DNA from 3 places in the Arthrobacter sp. 10T416 genome. Region 1 is predicted to be linked to each of the others. Evidence: predicted binding sites of a transcription regulator. Region 1 holds the regulator's gene; each other region holds the start of a gene.
The links. Region 1 encodes HrcA, which represses chaperone genes, less so after heat shock. Its sites were predicted from a motif close to TTNGCACTCGNNNNNNNCGAGTGCNAA; they were not measured.
Positions count from the first base shown of each region.

Region 2: a site for HrcA is predicted at 5,692-5,718, ahead of groES (co-chaperone GroES). Genes of this name have one in related genera too.
Region 3: a site for HrcA is predicted at 2,997-3,023, ahead of AC1DBE_RS09705 (FmdB family zinc ribbon protein). Genes of this name have one in related genera too.

Region 1 covers NZ_JBFTHI010000001.1:418,161-427,670, forward strand. The annotation lists gene AC1DBE_RS01895 (PhoH family protein) at 1-387, opposite strand, end outside; gene AC1DBE_RS01900 (GerMN domain-containing protein) at 721-1,662, shown strand; gene AC1DBE_RS01905 (16S rRNA (uracil(1498)-N(3))-methyltransferase) at 1,672-2,442, opposite strand; gene dnaJ (molecular chaperone DnaJ) at 2,445-3,572, opposite strand; gene hrcA (heat-inducible transcriptional repressor HrcA) at 3,652-4,665, opposite strand; gene AC1DBE_RS01920 (DUF3097 domain-containing protein) at 4,893-5,747, shown strand; gene AC1DBE_RS01925 (DUF4870 domain-containing protein) at 5,869-6,288, shown strand; gene hemW (radical SAM family heme chaperone HemW) at 6,319-7,557, opposite strand; gene lepA (translation elongation factor 4) at 7,560-9,413, opposite strand.
Region 2 covers NZ_JBFTHI010000007.1:79,845-89,370, forward strand. The annotation lists gene rimI (ribosomal protein S18-alanine N-acetyltransferase) at 1-29, shown strand, start outside; gene tsaD (tRNA (adenosine(37)-N6)-threonylcarbamoyltransferase complex transferase subunit TsaD) at 38-1,129, shown strand; gene AC1DBE_RS09600 (glutamate--cysteine ligase) at 1,167-2,318, opposite strand; gene AC1DBE_RS09605 (shikimate 5-dehydrogenase) at 2,608-3,441, shown strand; gene AC1DBE_RS09610 (class I SAM-dependent methyltransferase) at 3,495-4,736, opposite strand; gene AC1DBE_RS09615 (hypothetical protein) at 4,793-5,218, shown strand; gene groES (co-chaperone GroES) at 5,877-6,173, shown strand; gene groL (chaperonin GroEL) at 6,255-7,865, shown strand; gene AC1DBE_RS09630 (acyltransferase family protein) at 8,050-9,526, shown strand, end outside.
Region 3 covers NZ_JBFTHI010000007.1:107,015-116,540, forward strand. The annotation lists gene AC1DBE_RS09690 (AAA family ATPase) at 1-1,349, shown strand, start outside; gene AC1DBE_RS09695 (hypothetical protein) at 1,430-1,798, shown strand; gene AC1DBE_RS09700 (RcpC/CpaB family pilus assembly protein) at 1,837-2,433, opposite strand; gene AC1DBE_RS09705 (FmdB family zinc ribbon protein) at 2,702-2,953, opposite strand; gene AC1DBE_RS09710 (5-formyltetrahydrofolate cyclo-ligase) at 3,100-3,747, opposite strand; gene galU (UTP--glucose-1-phosphate uridylyltransferase GalU) at 3,856-4,761, shown strand; gene AC1DBE_RS09720 (GNAT family N-acetyltransferase) at 4,766-5,407, shown strand; gene AC1DBE_RS09725 (hypothetical protein) at 5,531-6,469, shown strand; gene AC1DBE_RS09730 (SDR family oxidoreductase) at 6,549-7,349, shown strand; tRNA gene AC1DBE_RS09735 (tRNA-Ala) at 7,396-7,468, shown strand; gene AC1DBE_RS09740 (sensor domain-containing phosphodiesterase) at 7,631-8,995, opposite strand; gene AC1DBE_RS09745 (aggregation-promoting factor C-terminal-like domain-containing protein) at 9,355-9,526, shown strand, end outside.

The DNA of each region.
Region 1 (9,510 bases):
GAGGATGTTGTGGGTCAGGACCTCCACCGGATTCTGCAGCGACTGTGTGCGCAGCAGGGACACGAGTTGCTGGAGAACGGCGGGGGTGATCACCGTTCCGCGTGCCACGAGTCCCCGCACCTCGTTGAGCAGGCGCATGATCCGGGGCACGTCGGCGGCCGGGCCGTTGATGGAGAGTTCATTGCCGCGAACGTGGAAATCTACGTTCGGGAACTGGGTTTCAATAAAGCGCAGGGCCTCGTCGTGACTGCCCAGGGATTGCACCATCTGATCGGAATTGTCGAAGACGACCACCTCCGTCCGCAGGCCTGGGAGGGAGTGGGGGAATTCCCCTGCGGTGCGCTCGCTCGCGCTGATCCGCGCCTTGCCGTTGGCTGCTTCAGTCATAGTGTTGGCCCGCGGGCCTCTGGTCCCCTCCAGTTCGGAAACGGTCGCCCGCTGCAGTTGCCGGCCGACGGCGGTCGGGGCCGTCCGCGCCGGGTTCCAGCGGGTCCTTCCATCTTACGCCAGTGCAGTCCCGTGGCCGCGCGGGCCGGGCGGCGGCGTCTTTAGGTATCAACTTCATATCGGCCTCATATCGTTCCCGTTGCAGTTCGTCCGGCAGCCCGCAAACCCGGCTGCACTCCAAGGCCGCTGTGACATGCTGGATTGGGCCCTTCCCGGCACGAGCCGGATTCGACGGGGCAACAGCAAGGGAACCAGACCATCAGCAGGCGTGGAATGACCAGGACAACTGCAGGACGGCGTACGCGCCGCGGCCTGTTGCGCCTTGTGCTGCCTGCCGCCGTCGCCCTCGCACTGTCCGGCTGCGTGGCCACGCCCCAGCCGGGGATCACAAACTCGACGACGCCGTCACAGGCGGTTCCGGGGCCAGCCGCAGGGATCGCCACCACCAGTGCACCCCTGGAGTCCACGCAGGCGTCCAACAAGGCCCCGGTGTACTGGATCGGGCGCAGCAACAACAACGTTTTCCTGTACCGCGAATTCCGGGATGTCTCCCAGGACGACAATCCGATCACGCGGGCCCTGCGGGTCATGATGTCGGAAAAACCCCTGGACCCTGACTTCTTCACCCCGTGGCAGAACCCCCGGCTGCTGGCCACGTCGATTTCCGGCAAGAACGTGATCACCGTGGACGTCTCCGCGGATGCGTTCAACAGCAATGTCGACGGCGACATGGCCGAGCGCGCTATCCAGCAGCTGGTCTACACAGCCACCGCGGCCGGGGCCAGTTCCGGGCTGACCGATACCGGGCAGCAGATCCAGGTGGTAATCCTCGTCGACGGCCATACCGACTACGTCGCCTTCAACCGGGTGCGGCTCGGCTCCCCCACATCACGCAGCGCGGGAATGGTGGCGCCGGTGTGGATCATTGATCCGCAGGAGGGCACCCAGGAAGCCGACGGTTCGGTCAAAATCTCCGGCCGGAGCACCGTCCCCGGCGGAAAGCTGCACTGGGAGATCCTGCGGGTCGACGGCACCAACAAGACGCCCTATCTCAACGGCAGCGTCACGGCGTCCGCCGACGCCGCCCAGTCCGGCCTGTTCAACATCTCCGTGAACCTCGGCCAGGGGAATTACGAGGCACGGGTCTCGCAGGTGGACCCGACCGGCAAGGTTCAGGACCTCAACGTCGATACCCGCGGGTTCACCGTCCGCTAGCCCGGCGGTTTACCAGCGGCCGAGGATGTCGCTGGCCACAACAGTGGCGGCCGGGCCCGCGGTGGACGAACGCAGCACGTGATGGCCCAGCAGGGCCGTGACCGCACCGGCATCACAGAGCCGGGTCACCTCACGAGGGCTGATCCCGCCTTCGGGCCCAACGATCAGAAGCACCTCGCGGGACCCTCCGCCGTCGCCGGCGTCGGCATGCCAGGCCTCCAACACCCGCCGCAGCGGCCGGACCGCGTCCTCATGCAGGATCACGGCAAGGTCCGCGGCGGCGACGGCGGCCTGCAGCCCGTTGGCGTCCACGGCGGCGCGGACCTCCGGGATCCAGGCACGCCGGGCCTGCTTCGCGGCGGCCGTCACCACCGACTGCCATTTAGCGTGGGCTTTGGCTGCGCGTTCGGGTTTCCACCGCACGATCGAGCGCTCCGCCTGCCAGGGGATCACGGCGTCGATCCCCAGCTCGGTCGCGGTCTCCGCGGCGAGTTCGTCGCGGTCGCCCTTGGCCAGGGCCTGCACCAGCACGAGCCGCACCTCCGGCCGTGGCTCCTCGGCCAGGGCACCGCACTCCACCGTCAGCTCCTGCGGCGCCACGGCCGTGACGGTGCCGGTGATGCGTTTCCCGGCGCCGTCGGCGATGTCAACGGACTCCCCCACAGCCAGCCGCTTGACCGTCACCGCATGGCGCGCCTCGGCGCCGTCCAGGACGAAGTGCGCGCCGGGAACCAGCTGGTCCAGGGTGCCTGCGGGGGTGAAAAAGACGGGGTTGCTCACTGCTACAGGTTACCCAGCCGTCCCCGCAGCTTTGCGAACACGCCGCCGCTGGCTGCGAGCTTGCCTTCGGTGAACTGCTCGCCGCGGAGTTTGGCGAGCTGCCGGAGCAGGTCCTCCTGGGCGGCGTCGAGTTTGCCGGGCGTGTCCACCTGCAGGTGGACCTTCAGGTCGCCACGGCCGTAGCCGCGCAGGTGAGTCACACCCAGGCCACGGAGGGTGATGACCTCGCCGGACTGGGTCCCGGCCTTGACGTCGATCTCCTGTTCGCCGTCAAAGGTTTCCAGGGTCACTTCGGTGCCCAGGGCTGCGGCCGTCATGGGGATGTTCAGGCTGGCGTGCAGGTCATCGCCTTCGCGCACGTAGGTGGAGTCGCTGTTGACCCTGATCTCGACGTACAGGTCTCCCGCGGGGCCGCCGGCGGGACCGGCCTCGCCCTGGCCGGAGAGCTGGATGCGGGTGCCGGTGGCCACACCGGCGGGGACCTTCACGGTCAGGGAGCGGCGGCTGCGGATGCGGCCCTGGCCGGCGCACTCGTTGCACGGGTCCTTGATGACGGTGCCGAAGCCCTCGCAGCTTCCGCACGGGGCCGTGGTCATGACCTGGCCAAGGATGGAGCGCACGGCGCGCTGGACCTGGCCGCTTCCGCCGCAGATGTCGCAGCGTTCGGGGTGGCTGCCCTCGCGGCAGCAGGAACCCTCACACGTGGGGCAAGTGACGGCCGTGTCCACTTCCAGCTTCTTGTTGACGCCGAACACGGCGTCCCGGAGGTCGATCCGAACGCTGATCAAGGCGTCCTGGCCGCGCCGGACCCGGGACGCGGGACCGCCCTGGCCGCCCGCCCCGCCGAAGAACGTCTCGAAGATGTCCTGGAACGCGAAGCCCTGGCCGGCGTAGCCGCCGCCGAATCCGTTGTCCGTCCCGTTCTCGTTGCCCGTGGTGTCGTAGACGCGGCGTTTCTGCGGGTCGGAGAGGACCTCGTAGGCGTGGGTGACCGCCTTGAAGCGCTCCGAGGCGTCATCACCGGGATTGACGTCCGGGTGCAGGGTCCGGGCAAGCTTGCGGTAGGCCTTCTTGATCTCTTCGCCCGTCGCTTCGCGGGAGACTCCAAGAACGTCGTAGTGGCTGCTCAAAGTGTGTATCTCTTCCTTTTTGTACTGCCAGTGGGGCACTGCCTGGTAGAGGCAACAAAGTGGTGACCGGGTCCGCCCGTCAGGGGCCGAGGATCCGGGACAGGTAGCGGGCCACCGCGCGCACGGCGGCCATGGTGGTGGGATAGTCCATTCGGGTGGGGCCGAGGACCCCTACCTTGGCAGTCGCGTCCGGCCCGTAGCCGGTGGCAACCACGGAGGCTTCAGACAACCCGTCGTAGGGGTTCTCCCGGCCGATGCTGACGGTGACGCCGCGGGGGTCCTGGGCCATGTCGCTAAGCAGCCGCAGCATCACTACCTGCTCCTCCAGCGCCTCGAGGACGGGACCGATGCTGAGCGGGAAATCCACGTTGGAGCGCGCCAGATTGGCCGTACCGGCCATCACCATCCGCTCCTCGCGGCTGCTGGCGGCCAGGGATTCCAGCCCCCGCGCCAGGGCCTGGGCGGGGCCGCGCCGCACCGGCGGGCAGCTGTCCACCACGGCCTGCAACGACTGCGGCAGCAGGCTCAACCGCGTCCCGGCGAGCCGATTGAGGAACAGGGCACGAAGCTCTGCCAGGGCGTCGTCGCCGAAGTCCTGTCCGACGTCGATCACGCGCTGTTCCACCTTGCCGGTGTCCGCGATCAGCACCGTCAGTACTTTGCGCGGGGCCAGGAGCACGAACTCTATGTGCCGGACGCGGGCGCGGCTCAGCAGCGGGTACTGGACCACGGCCACCTGGTTGGTCAGCTGCGACAGCAGCCGCACGGTCCGGTCAAGGACGTCGTCGAGGTCGTCGGATCCCTCAAGGAGCGCCTGGATAGCCCGGCGCTCCGCCTGCGACAGGGGTTTGACCGCAGAGATCTGATCCACGAACAGGCGGTAACCCTTGTCCGTTGGGATCCGGCCGGCACTGGTGTGCGGTGCCGTGATCAGGCCCTCGTCTTCCAGTGCGGCCATGTCATTGCGGATCGTCGCGCTGGAAACGCCCAAATGGTGGCGCTCCACCAACGCTTTGGACCCCACGGGCTCGCGGGAGTGGACGTAGTCCTCGACGATGGCGCGCAGCACTTCGAGTTTGCGTGGCTCGCTCACGCTCCACCTCCAATCGACACGTATCGCTTCGCCGGTGCCGGCCGGTCCTGAATCCCCCGGTTAGCACTCGACATGCCTAAGTGCTAACCAGTCTAATATGAGTCGCGCCGTTGTTAGCATTGGATTCGCTGCGGGCGTGAACCCCGGGAACCGTGTCTCCGGGCAGACAACGCGCCGCGCCCATGGTCCTTCCCCGAATTTCCCGAGTGCAAAGCAGTGTGTAGCAGATGTCGTACGAGAACTGGGGTGCGCAGGATCTCACCGCGCCCGCCAAGGCCCAACTGCCCGAGATCCCGGTGGAACGCGGAATGGTGCTGGAGGACGTGCAGTCCGGCTGGGTCGGCGCCGTGACCCGGGTGGAGAAATCCGGGGGTATGTACGTCGTGGCCCTGGAGGACCGGCGCGGTAAGTCGCGGTCCTTCCGGCTGGGCTTCGGTTTCCTGCTCGAGGGGCAGCCCATCCGGCTGATGCCGCCGGCCCCGCGGGCTGCCCCGGCCGGCCCCGCCCGGAGCGTCCGGACCGCGTCCGGTTCCGTCCGCGTCGAAGGGCAGCGCGCCCAGGTGGCGAAGGCCAGCCGGATCTGGGTGGAAGGCAAGCACGACGCCGAACTCGTTGAGAAAGTCTGGGGCGATGACCTGCGGGTGGAGGGCATCGTCGTCGAACCCCTGCACGGCATTGACGACCTCGCCGTCGCCGTCCGGGACTTCCGGCCCGGCCCCGGTCGCCGCCTGGGCGTCCTCGTGGACCACTTGGTCCCCGATTCGAAGGAATCCCGCATCGCCGACGCCGTGATGGCGTCCCCGGGTGCCGCCGGCAACGTCCTGATTGTCGGCCACCCGTATGTGGACGTCTGGCAGGCGATCAGGCCGGCGGTCCTCGGCATTGAACGGTGGCCCGTGATTCCGCGCGGCGTGGACTGGAAGACCGGCATCCTGACGGCCTTCGGCTGGCCGCACAGCACCAAGGAGGACATCGGCCTGGGCTGGCAGAAGCTGCTCGGCGCCGTGCGCAGCTACGCGGACCTGGAGCCCTCGCTCCTGGGCCGGGTGGAAGAGGTTATCGACTTCCTCACTGTGCCCTAACGCCGGCCGGGTGCGTCGTCCGGCGGCCGGAGCACGTATTCTTGAAGGGCGCCTGCTGCGAACTGCGGCAGCCGCTGCTCGTTGCCGTACCGCAGCTCCACCGCAATCCAAAGGATGAAACGTGTCAGAAGACGCACGCGAACACCCGGACCACCAGGCCGGTCACGACCAGCCTCCGTACCACGGCGTTCCCGCCAATGCACTGCCGCTGACGGCGGCCGAGGACCGGCAGTGGGCCACCCTCGCGCACTTCGGCGGCATCCTGGGTTGCATCCCCGCACTGCTGATTTACCTGATCTTCAAGGACCGGGGCCCGTTCACCGCCCAGGAATCAAAAGAGGCGCTGAACTTCACCCTGCCGCCCACCATCGCCGCGGTGGTGGCCAATCTCCTGGTCTTTATTCCGGTGGTCGGCAACTTGTTCGCCGTGCTGGCGACCCTCATCTGGATCGCCCTCGCCTGCTTCTCCGTCGCGGCCGGCATCCACGTCAACCGTGGCCAGCCGCACCGCTACGACTACAACCTCCGCTGGATCAAGTAGCGCCGGACTAATTGCGCCGGGTCATGCAGGTCAGTCCGGCAGGATCCGGCGGACAACGGCGTCGGCCAGCAGCCGGCCCCGGAGGGTCAGCACTAGGCGCCCCTTGAAGGCAGCCGCCGGGTCCACCAGGCCGTCCGCAATCAGACCGGCGATGGCGTGGCGGCCGGTGTCGCCCAGGCCGCCCAGGCTGGTAATCGCCAGGCCGGTCACCAGCCTCGCTTCGAGCATCACGCGTTCCATGTCCCGGGTTTCCGCGTCGAGGGTTTCCCTGCCAGCCGCGGGTGACACACCCGAGGCCAGCCGCCCGGCATAAGCCGTGGGATGTTTGACGTTCCACCAGCGGACGCCGCCGACGTGCGAATGCGCCCCGGGGCCAATCCCCCACCAGTCGTCCCCGCGCCAGTAGGCCAGGTTGTGCCGGCAGGCCTGGTCCGGGGTGCGCGCCCAGTTGCTGACCTCATACCAGCCCAGGCCAGCAGCGGAGATCAGTTCTTCGGCGAGCTCGTATTTGGCCGCGTGGTCGTCGTCGTCGATCCCCGGCACTTCGCCGCGGCGGATCTGGGCGGCCAGCTTGGTGCCGTCCTCCACGATCAGCGCGTAGGCGCTGATGTGGTCCGGTCCATAGGACAACGCGGTTTCCAGCGAAAACCGCCAGTCATCCAACGACTCGCCGGGAGTCCCGTAGATCAGGTCCAGGCTCACCGCCAGGCCGGCGTCCCGGGCCCACTGGACGACCTGCGGCACACGGCTGGGCGTGTGCGTTCGGTCCAGGACCTTGAGGACGTGGGGCACTGCGGACTGCATACCGAAAGACACCCGGGTGAACCCGGCGTCCGCGAGCAGCTGGAGGGATTCGGGCGTGACCGAATCCGGGTTGGCTTCCGTGGTGACTTCGGCGCCGGGTTCCAGGCCCCAGGTACCGATCGCGGCGGCGAGGATCTTCGCGAGGTCCTCCGCCGGCAGCAGCGTGGGTGTCCCGCCGCCGAAAAACACCGTGCCCAGCCGCCGCTCCGGCAGGCCCGAGGCCTTCAGGACCCGGCCGGCGAAATCGACTTCGGCGACGGCTGTGCTGGCATACGCGTCCTGCGAGGCGCCGCCGCCCAGCTCCGTGGCGGTGTAGGTGTTGAAGTCACAGTAGCCGCAGCGGACGGCGCAGAACGGGATGTGGACGTAGAGCCCGAAAGCCCGGTCCGCGGCGCCCTCCAGCGCCTGGGCGGGCAGGAGCCCGTCCGACGGCGCGGGGTCACCGAGGGGAAGCGCGCTTGGCATGGCTACTTCTTGGCCTTGTCCTTGGACTCTTCGGTGGTCAGGGCGGCGATGAAGGCTTCCTGCGGTACCTCGACGCGGCCCACCATCTTCATGCGCTTCTTGCCTTCCTTCTGCTTCTCGAGCAGCTTGCGCTTACGGGTGATGTCACCGCCGTAGCACTTTGCGAGGACGTCCTTGCGGATGGCACGGATGCTCTCGCGGGCGATGATCCGGGAGCCGATGGCTGCTTGGATCGGCACCTCGAACTGCTGCCTCGGGATCAGTTCGCGCAGTTTGCCGGTCATCATCACTCCGTAGGCGTAGGCCTTGTCGCGGTGCGTGATGGCGCTGAAGGCGTCCACTTGTTCGCCCTGGAGCATGATGTCCACCTTGACGAGGTCGGCGACCTGGTCGCCGTCGGCCTTCCAGTCCAGCGAGCCGTAGCCGCGGGTCTTGGACTTGAGGATGTCGAAGAAGTCGAAGACGATCTCGGCCAGCGGCAGGCGGTAACGGATCTCCACCCGGTCCTCGGACAGGTAGTCCATGCCGCCCATCACGCCGCGGCGGCTCTGGCACAGCTCCATGATGGCGCCGACGAAGTCGTTCGGTGCCAGGATGGTGGCGGAAACCATCGGCTCGCGGACCTCTGCGACCTTGCCGGTGGGGTATTCGCTGGGGTTGGTGACGTGGACCACCTTCTTGTCCTCAAGCGTCACCTCGTACTCCACGTTTGGCGCGGTGGAGATCAGGTCCAGGTTGTATTCGCGTTCGAGCCGCTCACGGGTGATCTCCAAGTGCAGCAGGCCCAGGAAGCCCACGCGGAAGCCGAAGCCCAGGGCAGCGGAGGTTTCCGGTTCGTAGACCAGCGCGGCGTCGTTGAGCATCAGTTTCTCGAGCGCGTCGCGGAGCACCGGGTAGTCGGTGCCGTCCAGCGGGTAGAGGCCGGAGAAAACCATCGGCTTGGCGTCGGCGTAGCCGGCGAGGGACTCGCTGGCGGGTTTGGCCAGGTTGGTGACGGTGTCGCCGACCTTGGACTGGCGGACGTCCTTCACGCCGGTGATCAGGTACCCGACCTCGCCGACGCCCAGGCCCTTGGACGGGGTGGGTTCCGGGGAGCTCACACCGATTTCAAGGAGTTCGTGGGTGGCGCGGGTGGACATCATCTGGATGCGTTCGCGCGGGTGCAGCATGCCGTCCACCACACGGACGTAGGTGACGACGCCGCGGTAGGTGTCGTAGACGGAGTCGAAGATCATGGCGCGGGCGGGCGCCGTCGGGTCGCCGACCGGAGCCGGGAGGTCGTGGACGATCTTGTCCAAGAGGGCTTCGACGCCGGCGCCGGTCTTGCCGGAGACGCGCAGTACATCGTCCGGGTCGCCGCCGATCAGGTTGGCCAGTTCATCGGCGTATTTTTCCGGCTGGGCGGCCGGCAGGTCGATCTTGTTCAGGACCGGAATGATCGTGAGGTTGTTCTCCATCGCCAGGTAGAGGTTGGCGAGGGTCTGCGCCTCGATGCCCTGGGCTGCGTCCACGAGGAGGACGGCGCCTTCGCAGGCTGCGAGGGACCGAGAGACCTCGTAGGTGAAGTCAACGTGGCCGGGCGTGTCGATCATGTTCAGTGCGTAACTGGTGTCATCGAGCTCCCAGGGCATACGGACGGCCTGGGACTTGATGGTGATGCCGCGTTCGCGCTCGATGTCCATGCGGTCCAGGTACTGGGCCTTCATGTCGCGGGACTGGACGACGCCGGTGTACTGGAGCATCCGGTCAGCCAGCGTGGACTTGCCGTGGTCAATATGCGCAATGATGCAGAAGTTCCGGATGAGGGCCGGATCTGTTGCGGCAGGCACCGGGGCGGTGCGGGCCATGGGAGACACGCAGGGTCCTTACTGTTGGCAATACGCGGGAGCGGTACTGAGGGCTTATCCATGGGGTGGCGCTGCCGGCTGTCCGCCGTGCTGCGGCGCACCGCAT
Region 2 (9,526 bases), on a different contig from region 1:
CCCAGCCAACGGAAGCGGGCCGAGAATGAGCCACCCCCTGCACAGCTCCCAGCCACTGGTGCTGGGGATCGAGTCCTCGTGCGACGAGACCGGCGTGGGCATTGTCCGCGGCACCCGGCTGCTGGCCAACACGGTCTCCTCGTCCATGGAGGAGCACGTCCGCTTCGGCGGTGTCATTCCCGAGATCGCCTCCCGCGCCCACCTCGATGCGTTTGTTCCCACCCTCCAGGAGGCCCTCGCCGATGCTGACGTGGCGCTGGACGACATCGACGCGATCGCCGTCACCTCCGGGCCCGGTCTCGCAGGCGCTCTGATGGTGGGCGTGTGCGCGGCCAAGGCGCTCGCCGTCGCCACCGGCAAACCGCTGTACGCCATCAACCACCTGGTGGCGCACGTCGGCGTCGGGCTGCTCGACACCGGCGACGACGGCGGACCGCAGGTCCCAGCCCTGCCCGAAAATCTCGGCGCGCTCCTGGTGTCCGGCGGCCATACCGAGATCCTGCGGATCCGCAGCATCACCGACGACGTCGAACTCCTGGGCTCCACGATCGACGACGCCGCCGGCGAGGCCTACGACAAGGTGGCCCGGCTCCTGGGCCTCGGCTACCCCGGAGGCCCGGCCATCGACAAACTGGCGCGCACCGGCAATGCGAAGGCCATCCGGTTCCCGCGCGGCCTCACCCAGCCCAAGTACATGGGGACCGCGGAGGAACCCGGCCCGCACCGTTACGACTGGTCCTTCAGCGGACTCAAGACCGCCGTCGCACGCTGCGTGGAGCAGTTCGAGGCCCGCGGCGAAGAGGTGCCGGTGGCCGACGTCGCGGCGGCCTTCCAGGAAGCCGTGGTGGATGTGATCACGGCCAAGGCGGTGCTGGCCTGCCGCGAGAACGGCATTACCGAGCTGCTGCTGGGCGGGGGAGTGGCGGCCAACTCGCGGCTGCGCCAGCTTACCGAACAGCGCTGCCGTGCCGCCGGCATCCGGCTGACGGTGCCGCCGCTGCAGCTCTGCACGGACAACGGCGCCATGGTGGCGGCGTTGGGTGCGCAGCTGGTGATGTCCGGGACCGCGCCGAGCGGGATCGGCTTCGCCCCCGACTCGTCGATGCCCGTGACCTCGGTGTCCGCCTAACGGCCAGCCGGGAGCCCGAGGAGAACCCGCAGGCTGTCTACGCTTCGGGTCCCTTGCGCATCTGGTCGACGAGGTCCAGGACGACGGCGCGCAGGTCACCGCCGTGCTCCGCGGCCACCCGGCGCTGACGCTGGTAGCCGGCGCCGCGCTCGATGATCTTCTCGACGTCGGCCAGCTCCGCGGTGCAGCCGAGCTTCGCGGCGACGGGTTCGAGCCGGGCCAGCGTCTCCCGCAGGTGGTCGGTGACCAGCTGTTCGTTGCCTTCGGCGTCGAGGATGATGATGGCCTCCAGGCCGTAGCGGGCCGCCCGCCACTTGTTCTCCTGTACGTGCCACGGCGGCATGGTGGGGATGGTGCCGCCGTTGTCCAGGATGGTGGAGAACTCGTCCACGAGGCACTGGGTGAGGGCCGCGATCGCGCCGACTTCCTCAATGGTGGCCAGGCCGTCGCAGATGCGCATTTCGATGGTGCCGAGGTTGGGAACCGGGCGGATGTCCCAGCGGATCTCGGAGAGGGTATCGATCACCCCGGTGGTGAACATGTCCTGGACGTAGGACTCGTATTCCTGCCAGCTGGCGAACTGGAACGGCAGTCCCGCCGTCGGCAGCTGCTGGAACATCAGCGCGCGGTGCGAGGCGTAGCCGGTGTCCTCGCCGCCCCAGAACGGGCTGGACGCGGAGAGTGCCTGGAAGTGCGGGAAGTAATTGACCAGTCCGTCCAGGACGGGCAGGACCTTGTCGCGGCTGTCCAGGCCTACGTGCACGTGGACGCCGTAGATGACCATCTGCCGGCCCCACCACTGGGTGCGGTCGATCAGCTTCGCGTACCGTTCCTTGTCCGTGACGGGCTGCAGCTGCGGGGGGCTGAACGGGTGGCTGCCGGCGCAGAAGACCTCCACACCCATGGGGTCGGTCACTTCGCGGACAGCGGCGAGTGAACTGTTCAGGTCCGCTTTGGCTTCCGCCACGGTGGTGCAGATGCCGGTGACGAGTTCCACGGTGTTCAGCAGCAGTTCCTGCTTGATGTGCGGGTGTTCGTCATCCTCGTTCAGTTCGGGGTGCCGGGCAGCGACGCCGCGGAGCACTTCGCCGGCCACGGAGGCCAGTTCACCGGTCTCTGCGTTGACTAGCGCGAGTTCCCATTCCACACCAAGAGTTGATTGCCCGGATGAAGCGAAATCAATCTTCATGTGGTCCCTTCGCTGTTGTGTCGCCCGCCAGTGCTGCGCGCCATGAATGCCCGGTTGTGCTGTGATGCGTGACGGCCTGAACCGACTGCCCCAATGACGGCCTGAACTGACGGTTTGTCCCCACCGTCGGCGTCGGCGTTGGCGTCCGCCGCGGAAGCGGCCTGCTGCGGCACGGCAACGGTGCTCCAAGTCTAGTGCAGGGGTGGCGGCGGACTGGCGGCCAGGTGGCGGCTGTTACGTGAGAGTGTTCACATGGGGCGGCCGCGGCGGGGTGGCGTTTAATTGTGCTGTGCCCATCCTGAATAAAGACATGACCCTGTGCATCTCGCTCTCGGCCCGGCCGAGCAACAACGGAACGCGCTTCCACAACCACCTCTACGACCAGCTGGGCCTGAACTGGATCTATAAGGCCTTCGCCCCCACTGACCTCGCCCAGGCCATCGCCGGCGTGCGGGGCCTCGGGATCCGCGGGTGTGCGGTGTCGATGCCCTACAAGGAGGACGTCATCGCCCTGGTGGACGCGATGGACCCGTCGGCACGGGCGATCGAGTCGGTCAACACGATCGTGAACGACGGCGGCCGGCTCACGGCGTACAACACCGACTACACCGCCATCGAGCAGCTGCTGCAGCGCAACGCGGTCCCCGCCGACTACTCGGTGTGGCTGCTGGGCGCCGGCGGCATGGCGAAGGCGACGGCGGCGGCCCTCCGCGATGCGGGTTTCCGGCGGGTCACCATCATCGCCCGCAACGAGGAGGCCGGCCGGGCACTCGCCGGCCTGTATGGCTTCGACTGGCTCGCGGCGATTCCCGCCACGGGGACGGGCGCCGGGGCCGCGGACATGCTCATCAATGTGACGCCGGTGGGCATGGCAGGCGGCCCGGACGCCGACGCGCTGTCCTTCCCGCAAGCCGCAGTGGACGCCGCGAAGGTGGTGTTCGACGTCGTCGCCCTGCCAGCCGAGACACCCCTGATCAAGGCGGCACGCGCGGCCGGCAAACCCGTCATCACCGGAGCCGAAGTGGCCACCATCCAGGCGCTCGAACAGTTTGTGCTCTACACCGGCGTGCGGCCCGACGCCGAGCAGGTCCGTGCCGCCGAGGAGTTCATGCGCGCCCAGTAGCGGGCCTGTAGCGGGCCTGTTTGTTTATGCGGACTCGGCTCGGGCCGTTGGGCTCAGGCGGACTCGGCTGACACCGGCTCCACCGAAATGGCCACCCGTTCCTCGCCGATCCTGGTCAGGACCAGGGTGGCCGTCTTCTTCGCCGCATTCTTGCCGGTCTTGCCGCCCGGGAGCAGCTGCTTGCGGAGTTCCTCAGGAGTGACGGCGGTGCCGCGCTTCTTGATGTCCAGGACGCCGACGCCGTTGTCCCGCACCCAGGCCTTGAGGAGCTTGACGTTGAACGGCAGCACTTCCAGGACCTTGTAAGCGCGGGCGAAGGGGCTGTCGCGCAGGTCCGGTGCGCAGATGTAGGCGATGTGTTCATCCAGCAGGTGCCCGCCCAGCTGGAGCGCGACGTCGGCCACCAGGCCGGCGCGGATCACGGCGCCGTCGGGCTCATAGAGGTAGCCCTCCACCGGGCCCACGGGGGCCTCGGGTCCGGCGTCGAAGTCCTCGGTGCTGGTGAGTTCCGCGGCGCCCTGCGGCCCCAGGACCAGCGCGGCGCGCCGGATTCCGGGCCGGCGGACCGCGTTGAACCAGAGCGCCACCTCGGTGACGTCGCCGCCCACCGAAACCCATTGGGCCTCGCAGCCGGCGGGCACGGAGGCGTGCGGCATGCCGGGGCCCATCTTCACGCCCACGGCGCGGCCCGAACCTGCCAGCGATTCCACAAAGGACAGCGGCGGCGAGAAATCTTCCGGATCCCAGAGCCGTTTGGTTCCCGAGGACGAGGTGGTGCGCCGTGCAGGGTCGAGCCAGACTCCGTCGATCCCCTCGAGCGGGACGGCGGCGGCGTCGGCGTGGACGACGGTGGCGTTCCGGAACGGGATCAGGTTCATGGTGGCGCAGGCGGCGGTGGTTTCATCGAGTTCCACGGCGGTGACCGTGATGTCCAGGGAGGCCAGAGCCATGGAGTCGGCGCCCAGGCCGCAGCCCAGGTCCGCCACGTGGGCCACCCCGGCCTCGGCGAAGCGCTGCGCATGCCGTGCAGCCACGGTCAGCCGTGTGGCCTGTTCCAGGCCGGCCCGGGTGAAAATCATCTGCCGCGCGAACTCGCCAAACTTGGCCTCGGCCTTGGTCCGCAGCCGGGACTGGGTGAGTGCCGCGGAGACCAGTTCGGGGGAGTGCCCGGCCCTCCGGAGCGAGGCGTTCAGGCGGAAAGCCTCCTCCTCCCGGTAGGGCCCGAGCGACGCGAGCAGCTCCCAGCCTTCCGGATTGAGCAGCGGGGCGATCTGGTCCTGCGTCGTCTCAGCCATGCCATCAAGCGTAGTTCAGGCGCGGAACGCCGGGCGCGACCGATAGGCTGGACGGCATGAACGGCAGGGACACAGACGACTTCGGCACGGCAGGCACCAGCGAGCAAACCGGCGGGGAGGCCGCGGCGGAGGCCGTGCGCAGCACGGGCATTGCGCGTTTTGCGCGACCGGCCCTGATCGCGGGCTGCGTGGTCGCGGTCGTGTGCGTGGCGCTGCTGGTCATCATCTTCTTTTTGGATTCCTTCAACGCGACCGTCTACTCGGTGGGCGGCAAGGACGTGAAGGACGCAACGGACGAGGCGCGGGCCATCCGTGACACCTACGCCGCAGCCAAGGTTGGCGGCATAATCTTCCTGGCGCTGGGCGCGCTGGCTGCACTCGCCGGCGGCTTCGTCCTGTACCGCGAACGCAATTCGACCCCCCGCATCGACGAGGACGACGACGGCCAGGACTGGGATTACGAGGACCTCGCCGGGGAGTAGGCGGGGCTGGGGGTGTCGGGTTCCGGCGGGTGCCGCCTACCGCCCACGATGGACATGTCCATTTTTCAGTGCCAGGAGTGGGCATGATCCGGATATGTCCACTGGTCGGTGCCACCACTGGACATGTCCATCCTTCGGCGCCAACGTTGAGCGTGCCCGCAAGTACTCCTCGGACATGTCCCTAGTTCAGAGCGGGGCCGCGATGGACATGCCCATTCTTCAGCGCCAGGACTGGGCATAACCCGGATATGTCCACTGTCAGGTCCCACCAATGAGCATGTCCATCCTTCGGCGTCAACGTCGCGCATGTCCGCAAGCACTCCGCGGGACATGTCCAGCGGCGACACGCCCCAACCGGCATGTCCATTGTTCAGAGCCAGGACTGGGCATGCGCATCGGGACCATTGGGCATGTCCATCGGCCGGCGCGAAGGATGGGCATGTCCGTCTCAGGCGTTCACCCACGACGAACTTCTGGCACTCACCTTGACCGAGTGCTAACACCTTACATAGAGTCGTCGTTAGCACTCTCCCTAGGCGGGTGCTAACACCTGAAGCTTCACCAGCCTGGCTGCTGCCGGCACCGCGACGACGGTCTGTACGCCTTGGCACCACAGCTTCAACGTCCACGAATTTGCTGATGAAAAGGAGAGGTCCGAGTGTCGGTCTCTATTAAGCCTCTTGAGGATCGTATTGTTGTCCGCCCGCTCGAAGCTGAGCAGACCACGGCTTCCGGCCTGGTTATCCCGGACTCCGCGCAGGAGAAGCCGCAGGAAGGCGAAGTTGTCGCAGTTGGCCCCGGCCGCTTTGACGACAACGGCAACCGCGTTCCCGTAGACGTCGCCGTCGGCGATGTTGTCATCTACTCCAAGTACGGCGGAACCGAAGTCAAGACCGGCGGCGTCGAGTACCTCGTGCTGTCCGCCCGCGACGTTCTGGCGATCGTCGTAAAGTAACTCTCTTGGACCCCCGCGCCGCCGCTCCGTCACTTTAGAACGGGACGGCTGCGCGGGGTTCTGTCTTGAAAGGACAAATCCATGGCAAAGCAGCTTGCGTTTAACGACGCTGCCCGCCGGTCGCTTGAAGCCGGCATCGATAAGCTCGCCAACACGGTCAAGGTCACGCTTGGCCCGCGCGGCCGCAACGTCGTGCTGGACAAGAAGTGGGGCGCCCCCACGATCACCAACGACGGTGTGACCATCGCCCGCGAAGTGGAACTGGACGACCCCTACGAAAACCTTGGCGCACAGCTCGCCAAGGAGGTCGCCACCAAGACCAACGACGTCGCCGGTGACGGCACCACCACGGCCACCGTGCTGGCCCAGGCCCTGGTCAAGGAAGGCCTGCGCAACGTAGCCGCCGGCGCCGCCCCGGGCCAGATCAAGCGCGGCATCGAGGTCTCCGTCGAGGCCGTTGCAGCCCGCCTGCTCGAGAACGCCCGCCCGGTCGAGGGCACCCAGGTGGCCAACGTGGCCGCCATTTCCGCGCAGAGCGACGAGGTCGGCGAACTGCTGGCCGAGGCGTTCGGCAAGGTCGGCAAGGATGGTGTGATCACCATCGAGGAGTCCTCCACCACGCAGACCGAGCTGGTTCTCACCGAGGGCATGCAGTTCGACAAGGGCTACCTGTCTCCGTACTTCGTCACCGACGCGGAACGCCAGGAAGCAGTCCTTGAGGACGCCCTCATCCTGATCAACCAGGGCAAGATCTCCTCCGTACAGGAATTCCTGCCGCTGCTGGAGAAGGCGCTGCAGAGCTCCAAGCCGCTGTTCATCATTGCTGAAGACGTCGACGGCGAGGCTCTCTCCACGCTGATCGTCAACCGCATCCGTGGCACCCTGAACGTCGTTGCCGTCAAGGCACCGGGCTTCGGCGACCGCCGCAAGGCCATGCTGCAGGACATCGCGACCCTCACCGGCGCCCAGGTTGTGTCCCCGGAGCTGGGTCTGAGCCTGGATTCGGTTGGCCTTGAGGTGCTCGGCACCGCCCGCCGTATCACCGTGACGAAGGACAACACCACCATTGTTGACGGTGCCGGTTCCGCCGAGGACGTCGCCGCCCGCGTCGCGCAGCTGCGCGCCGAGCTGACCCGCACCGACTCGGACTGGGACAAGGAAAAGCTGCAGGAACGCCTGGCCAAGCTGGCCGGCGGCATCGGCGTGATCAAGGTCGGCGCAGCCACCGAGGTCGAGCTGAAGGAAAAGAAGCACCGCATCGAGGACGCCGTGTCCTCCACCCGCGCCGCCCTTGAAGAGGGCATCGTGGCCGGCGGCGGCTCCGCCCTCATCCACGCCCTTAAGGCGCTCGACGAGGATCCGGCAGTCCAGGCGCTCGACGGCGACGCGGCAGCTGCCGTGGGCATCGTCCGCCGGGCACTGACCCAGCCGCTGCGCTGGATCGCCCAGAACGCCGGCTTCGACGGCTACGTCGTCGTCGCCAAGGTGGCCGAATCCGCCGTCAACCAGGGCTTCAACGCCAAGACCGGCGAATACGAAGACCTGATCGGCGCCGGTGTCATCGACCCGGTCAAGGTCACGCGTGCGGCCCTCCGCAACGCGGCGTCCATCGCGGCGCTGGTCCTCACCACCGAAACCCTCGTGGTGGAAAAGCCGGCCGAAGAAGACGAGCACGCCGGACACCAGCACTAAGGTTTCCGCGCACTCGCTAGGCGCAAAAGAAGGACCGGACCAGCACTGCTGGTCCGGTCCTTCTTCCGTTTGCGGCCCGTCCGTCCGAGTCCTGCCCTGGGCGGACCACCGTCATCCGGGCTCCGCGTCTACCCCGGACGGTATAGTTGCGGTTGCTATCTTGAGTATTTTTTGGGGGTTTTTCATGTCCGGAGCGGTAAGTGTTGTGTCCCCGCGCGAACCCAGGGCCGGTAGGCGTCGTGCCCCGGGACGCAAATACAGGCCGGAGATCCAGGGGCTGCGTTCGCTGGCCGTCCTGATGGTTGCCACCTATCACGTCTGGTTCGGGCGTGTGTCCGGCGGCGTCGATGTCTTTCTCCTAATCTCCGCGTTCCTGATGACGCTGCAGTTCGTGGGCCGCTACGAAAGCGGCTCGCCTATGGCCCTGCTGAAGCACTGGCTGCACCTCTTCCGGCGGCTGCTGCCCGCCGCGGCCGTGGTCATCCTGACGACTCTGCTGGCCAGTTACGTGCTGCTGCCCCGAACTCGCTTCCCGGACGTCGTCGCTCAGAGCTGGGCGTCGTTGTTCTACGCCGAAAACCGCGTACTGCAGGCGGAAGCCGTCAACTATTACGCGGCGGACCATGCCCTGGCCAGCCCACTCCAGCACTTCTGGTCGCTGTCGATCCAGGGCCAGATTTTCATCCTCTGGCCCCTCATCTTCGCCGGCACTGCCGTGGTCGCGCGCAAATACGACCTCCGGTACCGCGCGCTGCTCGCTTACATCTTCGCGGCCATCTTCCTGGTCTCGCTGACCTACTCGATCGTTTACACGGCCACCAACCAGTCGCAGGCATATTTCGACACCGGAGCGCGTCTCTGGGAATTTGCGCTCGGCACGCTGCTGGCACTGTTCCTGCCGGGACTGTCGTTCTTTTCCCGCAGGCTCCGCGTGGTCCTCGGCTGGGTGGGCGTCCTTGCGATGGTCAGCTGCGGCTTTATCCTCGACGTGGAAGGGGCGTTCCCGGGCTTCGTGGCACTGTGGCCCACACTGGCTGCCAGCTGCGTCGTCCTGGCAGGACAAACGAACAGCCGCTGGGGTATCGACCGCTTCCTCAGTTCCAAGCCCCTCGTCAAACTGGGTGACAACTCGTACGCCCTGTACTTGTGGCACTGGCCGGTTCTCGTGTTGGCCCTGACCTGGAGCGGCAAGGAACAGGCGGGCTGGCTCTCCGGCACCCTGATCATCGCCACATCCCTCGGACTCGCCTTCCTGACCACGCGCTTCATCGAGCGCCCGTGGCGGTCATGGGCATGGCCGGAAGTCCGACGACGGCGGGCCGCCCTCGCGGTCGTGCTGTGTCTCGCCGTGGTCGCCGTTCCCCTGTCCGGCGTGCAGCTCCGGCAGCACCTCCAGGCGCAGGCAGTTATGTCCGAATCGGCACGGAACAACCCCGGCGCCATCGCGCTGCTGCCGGGTTTTGTCAGTGCAGCCGACAGCGACGCCCCTGCATTGCCCCTGCCCGAACAGCTCAAGAACGATTGGGCCGGCCTCGGCAACCGCTGTACAGGTGACCTCGAGCCGGAAGACCATTCACTCAAGGGCAACTGCTCGCAAAACTCACTGTCCGGCAAACCCACCAAGACCATCCTCGTGCTCGGGGATTCCCATGCCCAGCAAT
Region 3 (9,526 bases), on a different contig from region 1:
TCCTCGACGCCGAGGCGACCTCGCTGCAGGCCGTCCTGCCCGCCGTCGCCCGTTCCCGCCAGGTCATCGCCTTCGGTGATGACAAGATCGCCAGCCCGCGCAGCTTCACCGTGGGGGTGGAACGGCTCGCCGCCGGAGAGAACCCGCACCACCCGGTCGACAGCGCCTACCGGGCACTGGCCGCCGTACTGCCGGTCTGGAACCTGCGGACCGTTTACCGTGCCGTCGACGAGGACCTCGTCCGGCAGTTGAGCAAGGGATTCTACGACGGCGAACTCCGCCGGCTTCCCGAGGGGCAGTCGGCGACCGGCCTGGACCGGGCGCTGACGGTGGAATACCTGCCGGACGGGACAGGCCTGCCCAGCGCGGACCAGGACGGCGTGGAATCGGTGGTCGCCGAGGTGAACCGCGTGGTGGAACTGGTCTTCGACCACGCCCGGCTCCGGCCCCGCACCTCGCTGGCCGTCGTCACGGGAAGCCTGCGGCACGCCGCGCGGATTGGCGAGGCCATCCGCCGTCAACTGCCGAACCACCCACTGCTCGGCAGCTTCTTCACCGCCGGCGACGAGTCGTTCCGCGTGGTGGACCTCGAACGTGCACAGGGGCTGGTCCGGGACCACGTGATCTTCTCGCCGGGATACGGCCGCACCCCGCACGGGCGCGCCCTGCACAGCCTCGGGCCGCTCTCGGCCGAGGGCGGCCGCGCGAAGTTCGTCCTGGCCATGACCCGGGCACGGCGCTCCGTACACGTACTCAGCTGCTTCCGTCCCGAGGATCTGGACGTTACCCGGCTGAGCCACGGCGCCGTGGACTTCTACGAGCTCCTGGACCGCGAAATCGCGGGCAACTCCGACCTGGGCAGCCCCGCATCCCGCGCGGCGGCCAGCGAACAGTCGCTGGGGGCCGACCCGCTGGTGGCAGATCTGGGCGACCGGCTCCGGGCCCGCGGGGCCAGGGTCTGGCACCAGTACGACGGCGTCGTGGATATGGTGGCGGCCGCGGACCCCATGCACACCATCGGCCAGGACGAAGCCGAGATTCCCAGCCCGGTGGCCATCGAGTCCGACGGAACCGAGCGGTACCGCCGGATGTCGGTGCGTGAGCGGAGCCGTCTCCGGCCGCAGCTGCTCGAGCGCATGGGCTGGCGGTACATGCCACTATGGACCATAGAGGTTTTCACGGATCCTTCCGCCTGTGCTGACCGGATCGGCGGATACCTCGGCCTGGAGAAGCCAGTTGCTCCGAGCCGGTCGCGGACCTCGCCCGGGTTCTCCGACGACATCGAGAACCTCAGCGTCGAAGACGGCCTGGAGGCCTACGCTCCGGCGTCAGCCGCAGACCGCGGTTAAACTCCGCGGATAAATTCCGCGGCTGAACTGCTCGGCGCCCGGCGGCACGAATTGAGAATTGCAGTAAGGAGGCCGGCGGCATGAGTGCTCACGGCAATAACGAAGACCACGTGGACCAGGACTTGGCCGACGACTTTGTCTACGCGGGCACCCCGGCTCCCGCGGAGCCGGAGGCCGGGGAACAGGATCCTGCGGACCAGGAACCCGCCGCGGAGGACGCCGGGGAAGCTGCGGACATGGCCCCCGGGGAACAGGATCCCGAGGACGAGGAACCCGCCGCGGAGGACGCCCCCTCGCAGCCGACGAAAACGGCGGCCGCCACAGCTGCCACCCGCGGCGTGCTGCCCAACAAGGCTGCAGAGGACGATCCGCGCCGCTGGGGCGACCAGCCCGGCAGCTACGACCACGATGCCTGGCTGCGGGAGCAGCGTCCGCCGCACTGGGGCTAGCCCGATCACCCGTCGGCAGCCGGTCAGCGGAACAACCCTTAGCCCGGACTGGCGCCGACCAGCACAAAGAACAACTTGCCCTGCGTCGATGCGCCGGCCAGCTTCAGCGCCTGCTCGGAAGTCGCGGTCACGACTATCAGACCGTCCGTCTCCTTGGCGTCGAGCCACTGGCCCGCCCGGCCGCCCTGGGCGGAGGTCCAAAGAACAGGAACGGCAGCGGCCAGAACCCTCGACGCCGCGGGCTGGGCCAGGCCGTCGCCGTTGGTGATCACCACGTTGACCAGCTGGCCGGGGGAGACCAGCTGGATCGAGGCGGGATCGGCCATCCGCAGCGGAACGGCCACCACACCCGGGGGACTCCCCGCCAGCAGGCCCGGCCCGACAAGTTGGGAATCCGCGAACAGCTGGCCCTTCCGCACGGCCACGGCCAGTTGCTTGCCCTCCAGCGCGGCCCGGCTCAGCGGACCGCCGGGGACAATGCCGGGCGGAACCTGGATCGCGACGACGTCGGAGGCATCCAGCACCCGTCCGGCCGGCAGGTCGCGGGCCGCTGCCCACGCCGGGACAGTCGGGGCCGGTGCCGGGGTCAGCTGCTGCACCGTGAGCCCGGCGGCGAGGCACAACAGGAGGGCCACAGCAAGCCTGCGCTGCCTGCCAAGCCAGCCGCGGAGGCGACGCCGACGATGGCTCTGGCGGCCGGTTCCGGGGCGGATGCGCGGAGCGGGACGCTGCGGCCCTGCAGGCCTGGGGCGCGGAACCGCGGCGGGGGGAGAGCGGAGGAGATGGTGGGCCATACGGCCACGCTATGACTGACCCGCACTCAGGCTTCAGGTGCCGGAGCGGCTATGTGGAAAACCGGAGGGACACCGGGCCGGGTGGCCCCGCCGTGTCCGGCGTGGGTCGCTAGCTGGCGGCCGCGGACGCCGTGGACGACGCTGCGGGCGCGGCCGGGGCGGCGGAGACTGTGCTGCCCTTGGAATCGCGCGAATCGGTCCGGTAGAAGCCGGAGCCCTTGAACACGACGCCGACGCTGTTGAACTTCTTGCGCAGCGTGCCTTCGCACTCCGGGCACGTCGTCAGGGAGCTGTCCGTGAACGACTGCACGGTCTCGAAGGCGTGGCTGCAGTCCTTGCAGGCGTATGCATACGTGGGCACTGGAATTCCTCCTTTGGGACAAACGAGCAGGTCCGGTGCTGCCTTAGCAGTCGCGGGGCCTGAGTGCCAATTCTATCACCGGCACGCCCGCCTCCGGAAAGCCCTAACAACGCCCAGGCAACGCCTAAGGCAAGCCCGGAAAAGCCCTACGAAAAGTCCGACAGGGGAACCACGCCCCCCGGCGTCAGGGCACAATCAACCTTCCGGTCGAACGGCTCCGTGGGAATACTGCCAGCCGGCAGGACCTCGCCGTCGTAAACGACGGCCGCCGTCGGCAGGGGCTGCCAGTGGTGGCTGCCGCCTGTGCCGGACCCGGCAGGGTGGGGGAGCAGGTCGGCCAGCGCCGCCAGAAATTTGTCGTAGTAGCCACCGCCCTGGCCGATCCTGTTGCCCGCGCGGTCCAGGGCCGTGGCGGGCAGGACGATCCCCGTCACACCGTCCATCACGGACGTGCCGAGCCGTTCCCCCACCGGCTCCTGGATCGGGGCGTAGCGGCTCGGGGCAAATTGCGACGCCGGAGTCCAGTACACCCAGCTCAGTTCCAGGTCCGGTTCGCAGACCGGCAACAGGACCCGGTGGCCGGCATGGTGGAGCGCGGCCAGCAGCGGCATGGTGGGCGGTTCGGAGGCGACACCCAAGTAGGCGGCGAACGTACGGGGCGCTCCGTCCGCGAGCCCGCACGCCCACTCCAGGCCGTGACGAGCCACCTCGGCGCCGGCGGCGTCCAGCTCCGAGGCAGACATGGCCGCCCGGCGCAGCCGGTGGCTGGATCGGATCTCTTCCTTCGTGCTCATACGCTGGTGTCCTTTCACCCGGGCGGCAGCATTGGTGCGGGCCGGAACGGCTGCCATGCCGACGTCGGAAATTACGTGAAGTTTTGCGCCCTCGGTTAGATTAGTCGAGTGATTACCCCCAACGCCTCCGTCCGTAAGGCCGTCATCCCCGCTGCGGGCCTCGGCACCCGCTTCCTTCCCGCCACCAAGGCGATGCCGAAGGAGATGCTGCCTGTGGTCGACAAGCCGGCCATCCAATACGTGGTCGAGGAGGCGGTGAACGTTGGGCTCAACGACGTCCTGATGATCACCGGACGCAACAAGCGCGCCCTCGAGGACCACTTCGACCGGGTCCCGACGCTGGAGGCGACCCTCGAAGCCAAGGGCGACACCGCCAAACTGGAGTCCATCCAGGCCGCCAGCAACCTCGGCGACATCCACTACGTCCGCCAGGGCGACCCAATGGGCCTTGGCCACGCCGTTCTGCGCGCCAAGCAGCACGTCGGATACGAGCCGTTCGCCGTCCTGCTGGGCGATGACCTCATTGACGCCCGAGACGAACTGCTCAGCACCATGATCGAGGTCCAAGCCAAGACCGGCGGGTCGGTCGTGGCCCTGATCGAGGTCGAGCCGTCGCAGATCAGCGCTTACGGCTGCGCCGACGTCGAGGTGGTTGAAGGCGAAGAGTACGTCCGCATCAAGCAGCTCGTGGAAAAGCCCGACGCTGACGAGGCCCCCTCGAACTTGGCCATCATCGGCCGCTATGTCCTGCACCCCGCCGTGTTCGAGGTCCTGGAGCGCACCGAGCCCGGCCGCGGCGGCGAAATCCAGCTCACCGACGCCCTGCAGGAACTCTCCGCCGGGAAGGGCGAGGGCTACGGCGTGTACGGCGTCGTCTTCCGCGGCCGCCGCTACGACACCGGTGACAAACTCAGCTACCTCAAGGCCTGCGTCCAGCTCGCCTGCGACAGCGAGGACCTCGGCCCCGGCCTGCGGGAATGGCTGCCCGGCTTCGCTTCCGGCCTGACCAAATAGTCCCGTGGGGGGCAGCTTCACCTGGCCGGTGACCCTGGAATGCGGGGACCTGGTGCTGCGGCCCATCCGCTACCGGGACCGCAAGGAGTGGAGCGCCCTGCGCGCCCGCAACGACACGTGGCTTGCCCCCTGGGAGGCGTCCAATCCGGTGCCCGGCGGCGGTTTGCCCGACTACCGGCAGATGGTGCGGTCGCTCAAAGCCCAGGCGGCCCAGGCCACCGCGCTGCCGTTCGTCATCACCGCTTGGACGCCCGGATTCCGGGAACCGGTCATCGTCGGCCAGCTGACCGTCTCCTCGATCGTGTGGGGCTCGGCGATGATGGCCACCCTGGGTTACTGGGTTGACGAGAGCCGTGCGGGCCAGGGCATCGCCCCCACCGCGGTGGCGATGGCGACCGACCACTGCTTCCGGACCCTCGGGTTGCACCGGATGGAAATCAACATCCGCCCGGAGAACGGCCCGAGCCTGCGGGTAGTGGAGAAACTCGGGTTCCGGGACGAGGGCTACCGGCCGCGTTACTTGCACATCAACGGCCGCTGGGCAGACCACCGGACCTTCGCTCTGACGTCCGAGGAAGTGCCCGAGGGACTCCTGGCCCGGTGGCTGAAGAGCAGCCCCGGGCGGGCGCCGGAAACTCCCGCCTGACCAGCAGTTTTGACATAAATCCAGTGATTTGCCAGTTGCCTCGCGACACACCGCCGGCAATGCCGTCCGCTCCGCCGTCTTGCTCATACCGTTTTGACTGTGGACTTCCCTCTTAGCAGCTCAGTGATCCTTGTCATTGCTGTTGCGCTCTGGATCGTATGGGTCGCTCCCTACATGCTCCGGAACGGCCGCCCCCAGCTGCAGTCGGCGGGGGAGCTCCGGATGGATGCCGCGGATGTAGGAAAAGCAGACCCCCAAGCCGGGATCGTCATGAAGATGGCGCCCCCGCAGGAGACATCGATGACGAGTACGCAGCGCCCCTCACCAGCTCCCGCTCCCGTTGAGCACGACGCCGGCCGCACGCCGGCCGCCCCGGCGTTCCGGATCCGCTACGGGCGCCTGAGTGTCGCTTTGGTGGGGCTGGCCTCGCTGCTGACCGGAGTGGTTGCTGCCGGCCTGCGGCTCTTCGGCATTGGCTCCGGTTGGCTGCCTGCGGTGGCCCTGTTCGTCGGGGTGGCCGCCGTCGTCCTCCTCCGCAGGCTCGCTGTCCGCGACCGCCGGCGCAAGGTCAACGCGGCCTTCCGTTCGGCCATGGGCGCCCCTGCGGGCAGCTCCGCCGCAGAGGCAGCCCGACCCGACGCCCACCGCCCCGAGGCTCCCGCCAAGGAAAGCCCGCTCTTCGACGCCGAGGCCGGCGCACCGGCTCCCCAGCCCGCCCCGAAGCCGCTGACCGCCGAGGAACTGCGCCAGGCTGCCATGGCCGAGGCAGCCGCCTCCGGCGACACCTCTGTCCGCCGCGTCGGCGACCCGTCCACCGCGGAAGGAGCCAGCTGGGAACCCGTGCAGGTTCCGAAGCCCACTTACGTGGAAGCGCCGAAGGCCGAGCGTGCCGCACCGGAACCTTTGGACCTGCCGGAGGCGCCGAAAGCCGTCGGCAAGCCCTCCCTCAAGCAGGGGACCGTCCGCCAGCCGGAAGCGCCCGCCGCCGAGCCGAAACAGCTTGGCAAGGGTCAGAGCGCGCTGAGCAACCTCGACGACGTTCTCCAGCGCCGCCGCGCCTGACGCAGTTTTCCGCCCCGGGCAGCCGACGTACCGGCCGCCCGGGGCTTTTTTGTCTCCGGCTGGAGGTAGCCTGATCAGCATGACGAGGATTTGCGTTGCCGGGGGAACCGGACAAGTAGGCCGCGAGGTGGTGCGGCAGGCTCTCGAGGGCGGCCATCAGGTGGCCGTCCTGAGCCGCCGCCCGCCGATGCAGGGCACCGGCAGCAACACCGCGGGGGCCGAGTATTTCCGTGCCGACGTCTCGACCGGTGAGGGGCTGGCCGCCGCGCTGGAAGGGGCCGACGTCGTGATCGATTGCCTTGAAGGACGCTCGGGAAAGGCCATGAAGGGCTTCGCCGACGGCGGGGCGCGGCTGCTCGCTGCAGCCCAGGACGCCGGCGTCGCGAAGGCGGTCCTGTTGTCCATCGTCAATTGCGACCGCAGCACCTTTGGCTACTACAAGTCCAAGGCAGCCAAGGAACGGGTCTACGAGCACTCCGGCCTCGAAACGCTGACGCTGCGGGCTACACAGTTCCATTCCCTGCTGAGCGGACTCTTTGGCGCCGGTGCCAGGGTCGGGGTGATTCCGGTGGTGCGCGGCGCCCGCTTCCAGCCGATCGCGGCCGCAGAAGTCGCCGCAGCTCTGCTGGACGCTGCCGTTGAGGCGCCGGACGGTACTGGCCACCGGGTCAGGACCATCGGGGGTCCGGACATCGCCGCGATGGGCGAACTGGCCGCCACCTGGAAGCAGGCATCAGGCTCACGCGCCAGGGTGGTGGCATTTCCGCTGCCGGGCGGGATGGGCAGGTACCTGCGTGCCGGCCTGAACCTGGTCCCGGAAGGGCGACACGGCACTCAGTCATTCGCGGGCTGGCTGGCAATGAACGCCGATAGTTTGTAGCCTAGGAACGTTGATTGCGCCGTTCCCACGGGAGCGGCGTTGTTGCGGGGCTATAGCTCAGTTGGTAGAGCGCTTCGTTCGCATCGAAGAGGTCAGGAGTTCGAATCTCCTTAGCTCCACAATTTGCAGAGGTTTTTGAGCCCCTGCACTGTTGGAATAAACACTTTGCTAACACTTTGGGCCGACCGGCGACCCAGGGGCGCTCGATACCGAGCGTGAGGGCTTCATTAGACCCTTTTCCCATAGACCTTGTTCGGCACGGGTCCGGCAGGTCTGACGGTCTACCTGCTCTCGGTGTCCGGGCTTTTGGACTCTGACCACGCGGTCCAGTCCTGCGGATGGATGGAAGGCCTGCCAATGAGGTAGCCCTGCGCGGCCGTCATGCCGAGCGACGCCACTGCGGCGAGTTCTTCGGAGGTTTCGATGCCCTCGGCGATCACCGTGGCCCCGATGCGGCGGGCGAACTCGACCATGGCTGCGCCCAGGGCCTCCTGGCCCTGGTTGTCGTCGATCCCCGCGATGAGGCTGCGGTCCAGTTTGATGATGTCGGGCCGGAGATGGAGGATGTGGCGCATCGAGGCGAAGCCGGAGCCGGCGTCGTCCACGGCGATGCGCAGTCCTTCTCTCCGTAGCGGATCGAGCGCGGCCGTCAATGGGGCGTATTCGTTGACTTCAACCCTCTCTGTCAATTCGAGGACAATCCGTTTCGGCGGCAGGCCCGACCGGCGGAGGAATCCGGGCAGTCGCGGGTCCAGACACGTCTCCGGGGAGAGATTCAGGGCTACGTAAATATTCGGCGGGAGGGCCGGGGCGGTCTCCAGGGCCTTCTCCATGGCGGCGAATTCGAGTTCGCTGAGCAACCCGACAATGGCTGCCTCGCTGAACCAGAACTCCGTTCCGGCCGTACCCTCATCGACGAAGCGGGTCAGTGCCTCGACCCCGATCAGGCCACCGGTTTCGAGACTGCGGATGGGCTGGAATGCAGTCAGCAGCCGGTCCTGGTCGAGCATCAGTTGGAGTTGTTCGCGGTTGCGGGAGTCGATGGCCTCCCGTGCCGTCAGTGGCGGGAGCAGCCTGCTCGTTCCCTCGAACCCGGCGGGGTGGTCCTGCCCTGCCGGGCGGACGGTGCCGGAGACTTCCACCCACACGGCACGGCCGTCCCGGTGCCGGCACCGTGCCACGACTCCGGTCCAGGCCGGCCCCGGCGCCTCCGCCACTTCGGACTTGGCGCGGGCCAGATCGGCGCCGTCGATGACCAGGTCACACCGCTGGCCGAGCAGCTCTTCCGGGGCCCATCCCACGATGCTCTCGCTGGCCGGGCTGGAAAACGTGAAGAGTCCTTGGTCGTCCACGGCCCAGACCCATTCGTGGCTGGTGGTCAGGACGGTATCCATCAGCTGGGCGGTCGCCCTCGTGCGCCGCCCCTCAGCCCGGTGGCGTTTCCGGAAACGGACGGCGAGGACGACAGCCATGGTGACAGGCGCCAGGATCAGAAGGGCGGCCAGCAACTGGTCCCTGGGCTCTTCCAATAGGCCGCTCGGATCAAGGATCAGGACCGCGGCGCCGATCAGGGCGAACACCAGCTGCACAACAAGGACCACTACCAGGACGTCCCGCACCCGCGACGCCGAATGTCTGACCGCCATGCCACTACCCCCAGGTTGGTGCATTACGCGTACCGCCGCGGGCCCGTAAGGCACCGCGGTGAGCAGCCCGCCATTGAACGGCTCAACGCGAGCGTACTACGACACCGCCAGGCCACGGGAGGGGACGGGAAAGACTCGCTGTGCCGCTTCTGATGCCCTGCCGTTCCTAGGACGGTCGGGTTAGAGCCATGACCGGCGTCGGGCTGCCGCCTTTTTCCTTACCTCCCAACCCATTGCCGAACACCTCTGGCGATGTAGGGGACGCTCGACAATAAGACGAGTGTGGATGCGGTTGGGCTAGCTCCTCGGCGCGGTCTTTCCAGGCACCGCACAGTACTGTCCAGTAGGATCTGCTGAATATGTGCAGGTTCAAGTTCACGTTGAAAGTTCCGGTTGCAAAGGTCTGCGCCGTACTCACCGCCGCCGCCCTCGTGGCCGGCGTGGCTGCGCCCACCGCCAACGCTGATGACACGCCGCCGTCCGGCTATCCATCGTGGGCCGACGTCCAGGCTGCCAAAGGCAATGTCGAGG